Regions from separate parts of the Ochrobactrum sp. EDr1-4 genome, predicted to be linked through region 3. Evidence: riboswitches for the same ligand, from Rfam matches in the RefSeq annotation. Region 3 holds a riboswitch; each other region holds the start of a gene.

Region 1 (3,276 bases), on a different contig from region 3:
CTCATCGACTATATAGCGCCGCAGGTTTACTGGTCGTCCGGGCGCAAAGATGTGCCCTATGGTCCGATTGTCAGATGGTGGGCGGATACTGTGCGCGGTTCGAAGACCGATCTCTATATCGGTATGGCGCTATATCGGGCTGGTAGTTCTTCGAAGTCTGAACCCGAGTGGCTTGAGGGAAATGGCGTCGATGAAATTAAGCGCCAGCTTGATCTCAACAACGCAATACCAGAGGTAAAAGGCAGCATTCTTTTCCGCCAAGGATTTCTGTCTGATCCCAAACTTAAAAGCGTTTCTGCATATTTGAAAAAAAGATGGGGCAAGTGCAGCCCGCAAAAATAGCGGGTGAGATCGCATATATTTATTATCTAATTGATTTAAATCAAAGAAAGCATCTGCCTGCTGGTGCTAGTGATTGATCGTTGTCAGGTTCCACCAGAACTGACGGCCCGGGATGTCGAGGCCCAACCTAAAGCGACATCCCGGCTAAGAATTTCTCATTCAAGGATCTGTCGAGCGCACCAGCGCGATCTTTTTTTGCAGTGTTGCCCTGATCGACAGTCAGCGGGTGCTGTCAACATTGCCCTCCATCTCTCTCAATCAGCACCCGCGAAAACTCCTTTTCAAAATACCTTGTGCTTCAATAGCTTCTGAATGTTTGCTGCCAATGTGATTCAGAGGGGCATTATGTTGCAGTTGATAATCTGCGATCCGCTTGCTATCGCTCGCCCTAGGATACGGTTCTGCCCGCAAGGGTGGATGAAAAGGGAACACGGTGAGGCTTATTTGAAGAGCTGAGACCGAGACTGCCCCCGCAACTGTGACCGGAGAGTCGTCCTCCCATGATCGTTATCGCGATCATAGCCACTGAACATTCGCGTTCGGGAAGGCGGAGGATTGATGAAGACCCGGAAGTCAGGAGACCTGCCGCATCCAGTCACCCATGGCTGACACGAGGGGTGTCCAGTCGCGGCCGTCCGTAGCGGTGACATTGTGAAATGTTGCCGTGGGACAAAGACGGGGCGTTTACGCCCTGATTTCTGACACCTGCGGTGAAGCAACGCTTGCGCGCAGGAAGTAGACTAATGCATATTCTCCGACTATCGGCCTATCTCGCATCCACTATTTTGGTGGTTATGCCGCTTGATGCCTTTTCCCAGACGAACACTAACGCTCAGGATGGCCTTGTGCTCGATACGATTGTCGTCACGCCGCTTCGTCGCGCGACGTCGTTGCAGCGCTCCACATCGTCCGTCACGGTGATTGACAGCCAAGAGATAGGTCGTTCAGCAGCGCCTGATCTGCAATCACTGCTTCAATATTACCCCGGTATCTCGATCACCACCAATGGCGGGCAGGGGTCCTCTTCCAATCTCCATATTCGCGGTATGTCGTCGAAACAGACCGTTGTTTTAGTCAATGGCGTACGAACTGCATCAGCGACGACTGGCGCAACATCGCTTGCCAATATTCCACTCAGTTCAATTGATCGTATTGAAATCGCCAAAGGTGCACATTCCTCGCAATATGGTGCGGATGCGATGGGCGGTGTGATCAATATCATCACCAAGCAGGGCGGTGCCTGCGGTGAGCGTTCTTTCTGTGGCAGCGTTACAACGGGCGTCACGCATCCATGGGGTGGCTATGCGTCTGCGTCTCTGCAAGGCCAGAGCAAAGACGGCATTGATTATGCGTTTGGTGCGGCGGTAACAGGTACGCAAGGTTATAATTTCAAACAGCCGGGAACATTCGGTTATGAACCGGATCGTGATGGATTTCTGCAAGGCTCGTTCAATTTCTCCCTTGCAAAGGATTTCGACTGGGGCCGCATTTATACGGATGGTCTGTTGAGCCGCGGGCGCAACCAATATGACGCAACAGCACCGTCTTTTAACGAAGCTTACACGACCGCTTTCAATGGAAAAATTGGCACGCGTATTGATCATACGGACGACTGGTCTTCGACGATTGAACTCAGTTCAGGGCTGGATCACAGTCGGAACTTCCGTAAGAACGTTAGTGGTTCTGATCTGTTTGAAACCAAGCGCTACGGACTCTTTGCTTCGACTGAAAAGCAATTTGAAACAGGCAGCGTCTCTCATGTGGTGACGGGTGGGGTTGAGGCCTATCGTGAGGAGGTGAATGCCACGACGGTCTATGCGGAAACCAGTCGCGATTTGGCGGCAGTGTTCGGACAATATTCGCTGGAATATGATGCGCTGCGCTTTGATGGCGGCGTGCGTTATGATCACAACGAGCAGTTTGGCGACGTTGTGACTTATAATGCCGGAGCGAGCTATGAGATATTGCCTGATTTGGTGCTGCGCTCGTCATTTGGCACAGGCTTTCGTGCGCCGACCTTCAATGAGCTTTATTATCCCGGTTATGCAAATCCTGATCTGCAACCAGAAAAATCCCGTTCTTATGAAGTGGGTCTTAACTGGCAGGCAACAGATAAAACCAGCCTCGATATGGCTTTTTACCAGACGTGGTTGCGCGATGCGATCATGAGCACAGCGCCTTCTTATCTGCCCTATAATGTTGCGCGAGCAAAGATCACCGGCTTTGAAGCCACGCTGTCTCATCGCTTTAACGAGAGGTGGGGTGTGAAAGGCTCTATTGATCTGAAGCGTCCGATTGATGAAGACAGTGATAATGATCTGGCTTATCGCGAACGGGTCAAAGCAACGGCAGAAGTTAGCTACAAGCCGGTCGACAAACTCGATCTGACTGCGCGGCTGCTTTATGGCGGTTCACGTTTCACAAATGCTGCCAACACCAATAAGCTTGATCCCTATGTAACGGCAGATTTCATTGCGCTTTATGACATCGATGCGCAGTCTCAACTTAAGCTGTCGGTCGAGAATATTTTCAACAAGGATTATCAGACAACGTCTGGCTATATTGCGCCCGGGCGCACCATAAATATTGGGCTAACGCGGAATTTCTGATTGCAGATGATGTGGGCGCGTAGACAGACAGTTATGAAGAATCTGAGGCTTTGTCTTCTGGCAGGCCTGTTTCTCGCTGGCTTTCATTCTGCATTCGCAGAAGAACGCCCTCAACGTGTCGTGTCGATGAATGTCTGCACGGATCAGCTTGCAATATTGCTGTCTGATCCCGCGCAATTGCAATCGGTGTCCTATCTCTCGCGTGATCCTCTTTTGTCAGTGATGAGTGAGAAGGCAAAGGGATTGCCCGTTAATCATGGGCAGGCGGAGGAAGTTTTTCTCATGAAGCCCGATCTGGTGTTGGCAGGTACATTCTCTTCGCGTG
Region 2 (3,276 bases), on a different contig from region 3:
ATTTGCGATAACCAAATCCGCGAGCCGTTGCAGCAAAGAGCAATCCCGTCGCAATGGAAAAGCCAAGCGTTTTCATTGTTAGCATCTGAATAACGAGACCGCCAACGATCCACGCCATGGGGGCTATTTCCTGATGCTCACGCTCTGGAAATTCGCGTTTAAAAGCACTGATCACCGTCCAAATCGACAGAATGAACAGTCCGCTCGCTATGATGTAGGGAACCGTTTTTGGTCCAACGGGCGAGTATGAGAGAACATTATTGCCATAGGCGGTTGACCACGCGATGGCTACGGCAACCGCGCCTAGAATAAAAGCTATGACAAGAGCTGCGTAATCAGGCGCCGTTCCAGTGGAACGGCGCTCTCCCTCTTTTTCAATGACTGTCATTTTACGAGGCCAATATCCTTGAGGATGGTTCCCGTTGAAGTGACGTCTTTCTTAAGCTGTTCCTTGAAGTCGTCGCCCGCAAGATAAGTGTCTGCCCAGCCTTTATCTTTCAGTGCTTTCTGCCAGGATTCAGACTTCACCATCTTTTCAACGTCGGCATTGATTGCCGCTTCTTGCTCAGCGGTAATGTCAGGTGCTGCACCCACCATGCGCCAATTCTGGATTGAGACATCAACACCACCTTCTTTGAAGGTTGGTGAATCTATGCCTTCAATGCGCTCGTCGCTTGAAATGCCGATGATGCGTAGCGTGCCAGCCTTGATTTGTGGATCAAACTCGCCATAGCCGGAAATGCCGACAGTCACCTGATTGCCGAGGATTGCGGCAAGGGCTTCACCGCCACCGGAAAATGCGATGTAGTTCACTTTTGTAGGATCAACGCCAACGGCTTTTGCAAAAAGTCCGGCTGTAATGTGGTCAGTACCGCCTGCCGAACCGCCGCCCCATGAGACCGAGCCGGGATCTGCTTTGAGCTTTGTAACCAGATCGCCTAGGTTCTGAATATCAGATCCTGCGGGAACAACGATGGCTTCATATTCGCCGGTCAGGCGTGCAATCGGCGTAATAGCATCGAGATTCACAGGGGAGTTGTTGGTCAAGATCGCGCCGACCATAACATAGCCGCCAACAATAAGCTGGCTTGGATCACCCTTGTTCTGATTAACGAACTGCGCAAGCCCAATAGTACCGCCAGCGCCAGGAACGTTGATGACCTGAACACTGCCGGAAATCTTCTCGTCCTGCAACACGCTCTGCATGGTGCGTGCAGTCTGATCCCAGCCGCCGCCCGGTGCCGCAGGTGCCAAAACCTTATAGTCTTCAGCCGATGCTGCACTCGCGATTGCAAGCGCTGCGACCGACGAAATGGCCAAAATCCATTTACGCATAAATCCTCCCGAAATGCACTTTTCGCGCATTGTGCTGCTATCTTTTCGATAGCCCTCCTCAAACCCCTTCACCTCTCCCAAGGTGAAGACTCCTGATCTGGAGATTACAACAGGGATTTACAATACGCTAGCGCGAGACTGTTTGAGACCCGGCCCATTAGCATAAAGTCTAAGCAATTTTTAATCGATGATTTAGTGGCTTGCGTCGCTTGACCTTGCTGATACCAGAACGTAATAGAGTTACGACGGTTCCCCGACCGAGAGCGAAGGGGATTAATAGGGAACACGGTGAGGACGACCCAAAAGGGACCGAGACCGTGGCTGCCCCCGCAACTGTAAGCGGATTGCCGTTCATCCCTGTGACGCCCAAAGGCGTCATGCCACTGAGTTTAACTCGGGAAGGCAGATGAACAGCGAATATTCGTGAGCCAGGAGACCTGCCGTCTAACGTAGTCCATGGTCACGGGCGGGGATGCCCGGTGCAGGAGTTGGTTATGACAGCTATTAACGTCGCAAGACGTCACCTCCCTTTGTCATTCATATCCCCGGATATGTCCGTTCTCTATACGCGCCGGATCACATCCGCCGTTTGATACGGCTTTTCTCACATCATTTCGGGGATTCAAATGAAACTCATCGGCAAGTTGCCGTTTGGCGCAATCGTTGGCGCTGCAAGTCTTTTCGTAACTGGTTTTGCGGCTGAAGCAGCCGAAACGCAGTATCCGCTGACGTTGAAAAATTGTGCGCGCGACGTGACATTTAAACATGTGCCAGAACGTGCGGTGGCCGTTGGTCAGAGCAGCGCAGAAATTTTATACCTTCTGGGCCTCGGAGATAAAATGGTCGGCACAGCTTTGTGGGTTGGGCCTGTCCTCAAAGGCTACGAAGAAGCCAATGCCAAGGTAAAGCGTCTCGCGGATAATGATCCGAGCTTTGAGAGCATTCTGGCGGAAAAACCTGACCTTGTTGCCAATCAGTTCCAATGGCAGATTGGACCTGAGGGTGTTGTGGCGAAGGCTGAGCAATTCGAAGAATTGGGCGTTCCGGTTTATACGTCTCCAGCCGATTGCATTGGAAAAGACAATTCAGACGGCGGTGATGGCGTTCGTCACAACGCCTTCACCATGGATCAGGTGTATCAGGAAATCGACGAACTCGCGCAGATCTTCAATGTGCAGGATCGCGGCGCAAAGGTTGTTGCTGATCTGAAAGTACGTGAAGACGCAGCACGTAAGAAGATCGCATCTGCCGATGGCAAGCTTTCGGCTGTTGTCTGGTTCTCCAGTGCAGAGCTCGATATTGATCCTTATGTTGCGGGCAAGAACGGTGCTCCAGCCTATATTCTGAAAACACTTGGCATCAATAATATCATTGATAGTGAAGAAGAGTGGCCGACTGTTGGCTGGGAAACCATTGCCAAGTCCAATCCGACAATTATCGTCGCGGGCACTATGGATCGTCGTCGTTTCCCTGCTGATGATGTTGCAGTTAAGCGCGAATTCCTCAAGAGTGATCCGGTCGCAAGCCTGATGCCAGCTGTTAAAGATGGTCATGTGTTCGATATGGACGCACAGGCAATGAACCCGACTATTCGTACCATCGAAGGTATTGAAACGCTGGCCGATGCCATTGCAGCTTCAGGCCTGAACAAGTGACAACACGCTCAGCCACAGCCGGAATTCTGACTTCGAGAAGCGCAAGCAGTAGGGTGCTTTTGGGCACACTGGCGCTTGTCTTGTTGCTCGGCGCGCTGTGGCTGGGCGCCGCTATTGGTGAAACGTCAATACCTTTGGACGTGGTGGCAAAGACTATTGCCAACCGCATCTGGAATGCTGGTTATCCGCTCGAACCTATCGATGAAGGCATTGTCTGGAGCTATCGCTTAAGCCGCGCCGTGGTCGCGGCTTGTTGTGGCGCAGCTCTTGCAATATCGGGCGTCGT
Region 3 (3,276 bases):
GCTGATCGTCTAAGGACAAGCGCAGAGCATCCTGCTTACCTGCGATTAATTCCTCACCTTGTAACTTCCAGGGTGACCAAAGTTTTTCCGGTTCTGCAAGCCAGGAAGGCTTTGGCAAACTGCCAGCGGTAGACGTGGGCAATAGTCTTTTCATGATAGGCTACCTTATCTTTTGGCTCATCAACGGGTGTAATTGGCAGACCATTGCTCAAGGACGGTCTTGTACGGTGTCATGAAGTGCTTCTCAGCAAACTTTCCCTGCTCGACAGCAAGCCGACTACGCTCGTCACGATCGTAGTCGATGCGCGTCAGCGAATAGTCCTCATGCTTCAGGCTAGGCTGATAACAGACGCCAGCTATTGAATTCGCGTTATAAATCTCTGGTCGGTAGATCTTTTGAAACGATTCCATCGTGCTAATCGTGCTGATGAGCTCGAGATTGGTATAATCATCGAGAAGATCACCGACAAAATAGAAGGCAAAAGGCGCAACACTATTCGGCGGCATGAAGAAGCGGACATGCAACCCCATTTTCTGAAAATATAGATCTGTCAAAGACAATTCATTTTGCTGATATTCAGCGCCCAAAATCGGATGGAAATTGCCCGTCCGATGATATGTTTTACTGCTGGATGCACTCAAGCAAATGACAGGTGGCTTACGAAAACTCTCTTTATAAGCATCCGAGTTAAGGAAAGACTTGAAAAGTTTTCCATGCAGATCACCGAAGTCAGCCGGAATGCTGAAGGTGGCGCGATCCTTGTTATAAGCCGGCAGAACTACGCTGAAATCGTAATCCCGAACGTACGAAGAGAAATTATTACCGACGATACCGTCAATACGTTCACCCGTCATTTGATCAAAGATATTGGCTTTTAAAATTTCAATCAGAGGAAAAGTATTTTTATTACCTTCTGCATCGATGTTCATTTCAACCGAGATAATCTCAAGCTCCACAGAATAACGATTGCCTTCGGGATTGTCCCAAAACGCCAGAGCGTTGAAACGATTGTCAACCATTCTCAAAGCGTTACGAAGGTTCTCCCGGCGGTTCTCCCCTCTGGCCAAATTAGCAAAGTTTGTCGTGATACGCGTATTGTCTGAAGGATGATAGTGTTCATCAAAAAGCTGGCTTTTAAGACGAAAAGTGAAGTCGTGATGCCGCGTCCTCTGCTGACAGTCGACAAATGGCTCGCCGCTTGCGGCGACTGGAATTACGGCTTGAGACATAGCTCACCCCAATATGTTGGGGGCATGGGTAAGCGAACGCATAGCAATACAGACCCCTAAGCGGTCTTCGCTACGGCACACCGGGACACCCCGCCCGTGGACGTTATTTTGCTAAGGCAGGTCTCCTGGCTCACGGGTTATCGCCATAGTCCGTCTTCCCAGGTCGAACCCCAGTGACACAGTGGACAACAGCTTACCGCTTACAGTTGCGGGGGCAGCGCCGGCTTTCCCGAATAACAGGGCACCGACTTCCCTCTTAGCCCCGGCGTGTCAGAGCGACAACCGGAGAACCTAGGCAAAACTATAGTCCCGCATCAGGCCCGCCATGTCAAGATCATATAAAGAAATGTTTATGTCTTTAAGCGGAAGGCAAAAGATTGCCGATACCTGATGCGAAATTGCTCCACTTGCTTCAGGTGCTTTCCCCACAGTCTTCTCAGCCCAGGAAGGCTGTGAAACAGCACACACCTCATTTTGATGGCCCGAGCCAAAGATCAAGGATTAAAATGCAGGACGCATTCCTATCTAGTCATCGCGAAATGGCATGGCGTATCGTTTGAGTTTGACAGAAGCTGGTACTTGTCATGTTTTTCACCACGATACAGGTGCCGGAGGAAACTCCGGGTAAAAGGGAATCCGGTCGGGCCAACCAAATCCGGAACTGCCCCCCGCAACTGTAGGCGGCAAGCGCACCCGATATGCCACTGGCGCTATGCACGCCGCGAAGGACGGGGGAAGCAAAAAACCGCAAGTCAGAAAATCTGCCTGGATCGTCCACCTGTTCTGACCGCGGGCGGCGTGTCAGGAGCGGCTTCTCCGTAACGGTGATACCGGCTTCGTACATTTTTTCGTACGGAGCCTTGTTCATTCATCGGTTTGCATCTTTGCGGTCGGCTCGGAGGTGTGTCACGATTATGGAAATTCAAATGCCCGAATTAATCCCGCCTGGCGGAGAAAAAAAGTGCTCCTGCATTCGTGTTGCGCGCCCTGCTCCGGCGGAGTGATGGAAGCGAGGCTCGCGTCTGGCATCAATTATGCGATTTTCTTTTACACCCCAACATCCATCCATAGCGAGAATACCTACTGCGCAAGGACGAAAACATCCGTTTTGCCGAAAAACACGGCGTTGCATTCATTGATGCCGATTATGAAGGACAATTGCTTCGCCCGTGCGAAGGGGATGGAATGGGAGCCGGAACGCGGCGTCCGCTGCACTATGTGCTTTAACATGCGCTTTGAACGGACCGCTCTTTATGCCCATGAGAATGGATTTCCGATCATGACTTCATCGCTCGGCATTTCACGTTGGAAGAACATGGCGCAGATAAACGATTGCGGTAAACGAGCCGCAGCACTTTACGAAGAACTGTCCTATTGGGAATATAACTGGCGTAAGGGCGGCCGTTCTGCCCGAACGATTGAGATTTCCAAACGCGAAGAATTCTACCAACAGGAATATAGTGGCTGCGTTTACTCTCTTCGCGACACCAATAAGCATCGCCGCGAGCAGGGTCGGGACTCCATGCAACCAGCTAAGCTTTAATACAGCAATAACAAATCGTGAGCCGGATGATCTATCAAACCCACCCCTCAATCAAATCGCAATGGCCTCAGCCAGATCAGCGGCCATTTTTTGCCGGAAAGATTTCGCGTCTGGATAGACGATTGTCGAAGCCCTGTAAGTCGGCACGGCCAAATTTTTGAAGCCTTCGTGCGAAACTTCGGAGTGATGAACACATCGTGTTGAATCGTGCATGGAATTTCCTTCCTCAGATGGGAAAGGTATTAAGCTCTGTTCATTCGGCGCATCAATCCATGGGCATGCATGACTTCATAACCAAATCTTATATTCTGCTTTTTAGGACGTATGATCTGTAAAGAAACGATTTAGAAATTAAATCTGCATCACTTCAAAATGAGGCTGGGCCTGAATGAGTGTCAGTCAAGAACTGATCCCGATAATGATTGGCAACAACAGAAGTTAGAAAATACCGTCCGTTGTCGATCAATCATATCTATAAACAACTGCCGTTCCTCTCTGCAATA

Evidence for each region. Region 3 has a riboswitch for cobalamin ahead of ACOZHT_RS23655 (DUF1852 domain-containing protein). Riboswitches for the same ligand answer to the same signal wherever they lie in the genome.
Region 1: linked by a shared signal. The riboswitch ahead of ACOZHT_RS13055 (TonB-dependent receptor domain-containing protein) and the one ahead of ACOZHT_RS23655 (DUF1852 domain-containing protein) in region 3 are both predicted to bind cobalamin.
Region 2: linked by a shared signal. The riboswitch ahead of ACOZHT_RS07150 (ABC transporter substrate-binding protein) and the one ahead of ACOZHT_RS23655 (DUF1852 domain-containing protein) in region 3 are both predicted to bind cobalamin.

The regions. Positions count from the first base shown of each region.
Region 1 is NZ_JBLZOF010000003.1:409,192-412,467, reverse strand. It holds gene ACOZHT_RS13060 (glycoside hydrolase family 10 protein) at 1-342, shown strand, start outside; cobalamin riboswitch at 722-946, shown strand; gene ACOZHT_RS13055 (TonB-dependent receptor domain-containing protein) at 1,086-2,951, shown strand; gene ACOZHT_RS13050 (ABC transporter substrate-binding protein) at 2,985-3,276, shown strand, end outside.
Region 2 is NZ_JBLZOF010000002.1:164,744-168,019, reverse strand. It holds gene ACOZHT_RS07160 (tripartite tricarboxylate transporter TctB family protein) at 1-388, opposite strand, end outside; gene ACOZHT_RS07155 (Bug family tripartite tricarboxylate transporter substrate binding protein) at 385-1,335, opposite strand; cobalamin riboswitch at 1,565-1,794, shown strand; gene ACOZHT_RS07150 (ABC transporter substrate-binding protein) at 1,962-2,990, shown strand; gene ACOZHT_RS07145 (FecCD family ABC transporter permease) at 3,014-3,276, shown strand, end outside.
Region 3 is NZ_JBLZOF010000016.1:44,233-47,508, forward strand. It holds gene ACOZHT_RS23650 (methionine synthase) at 1-154, opposite strand, end outside; gene ACOZHT_RS23655 (DUF1852 domain-containing protein) at 181-1,230, opposite strand; cobalamin riboswitch at 1,329-1,540, opposite strand; cobalamin riboswitch at 1,817-2,013, shown strand; gene ACOZHT_RS23660 (epoxyqueuosine reductase QueH) at 2,234-2,773, shown strand; gene ACOZHT_RS23665 (hypothetical protein) at 2,825-2,986, opposite strand.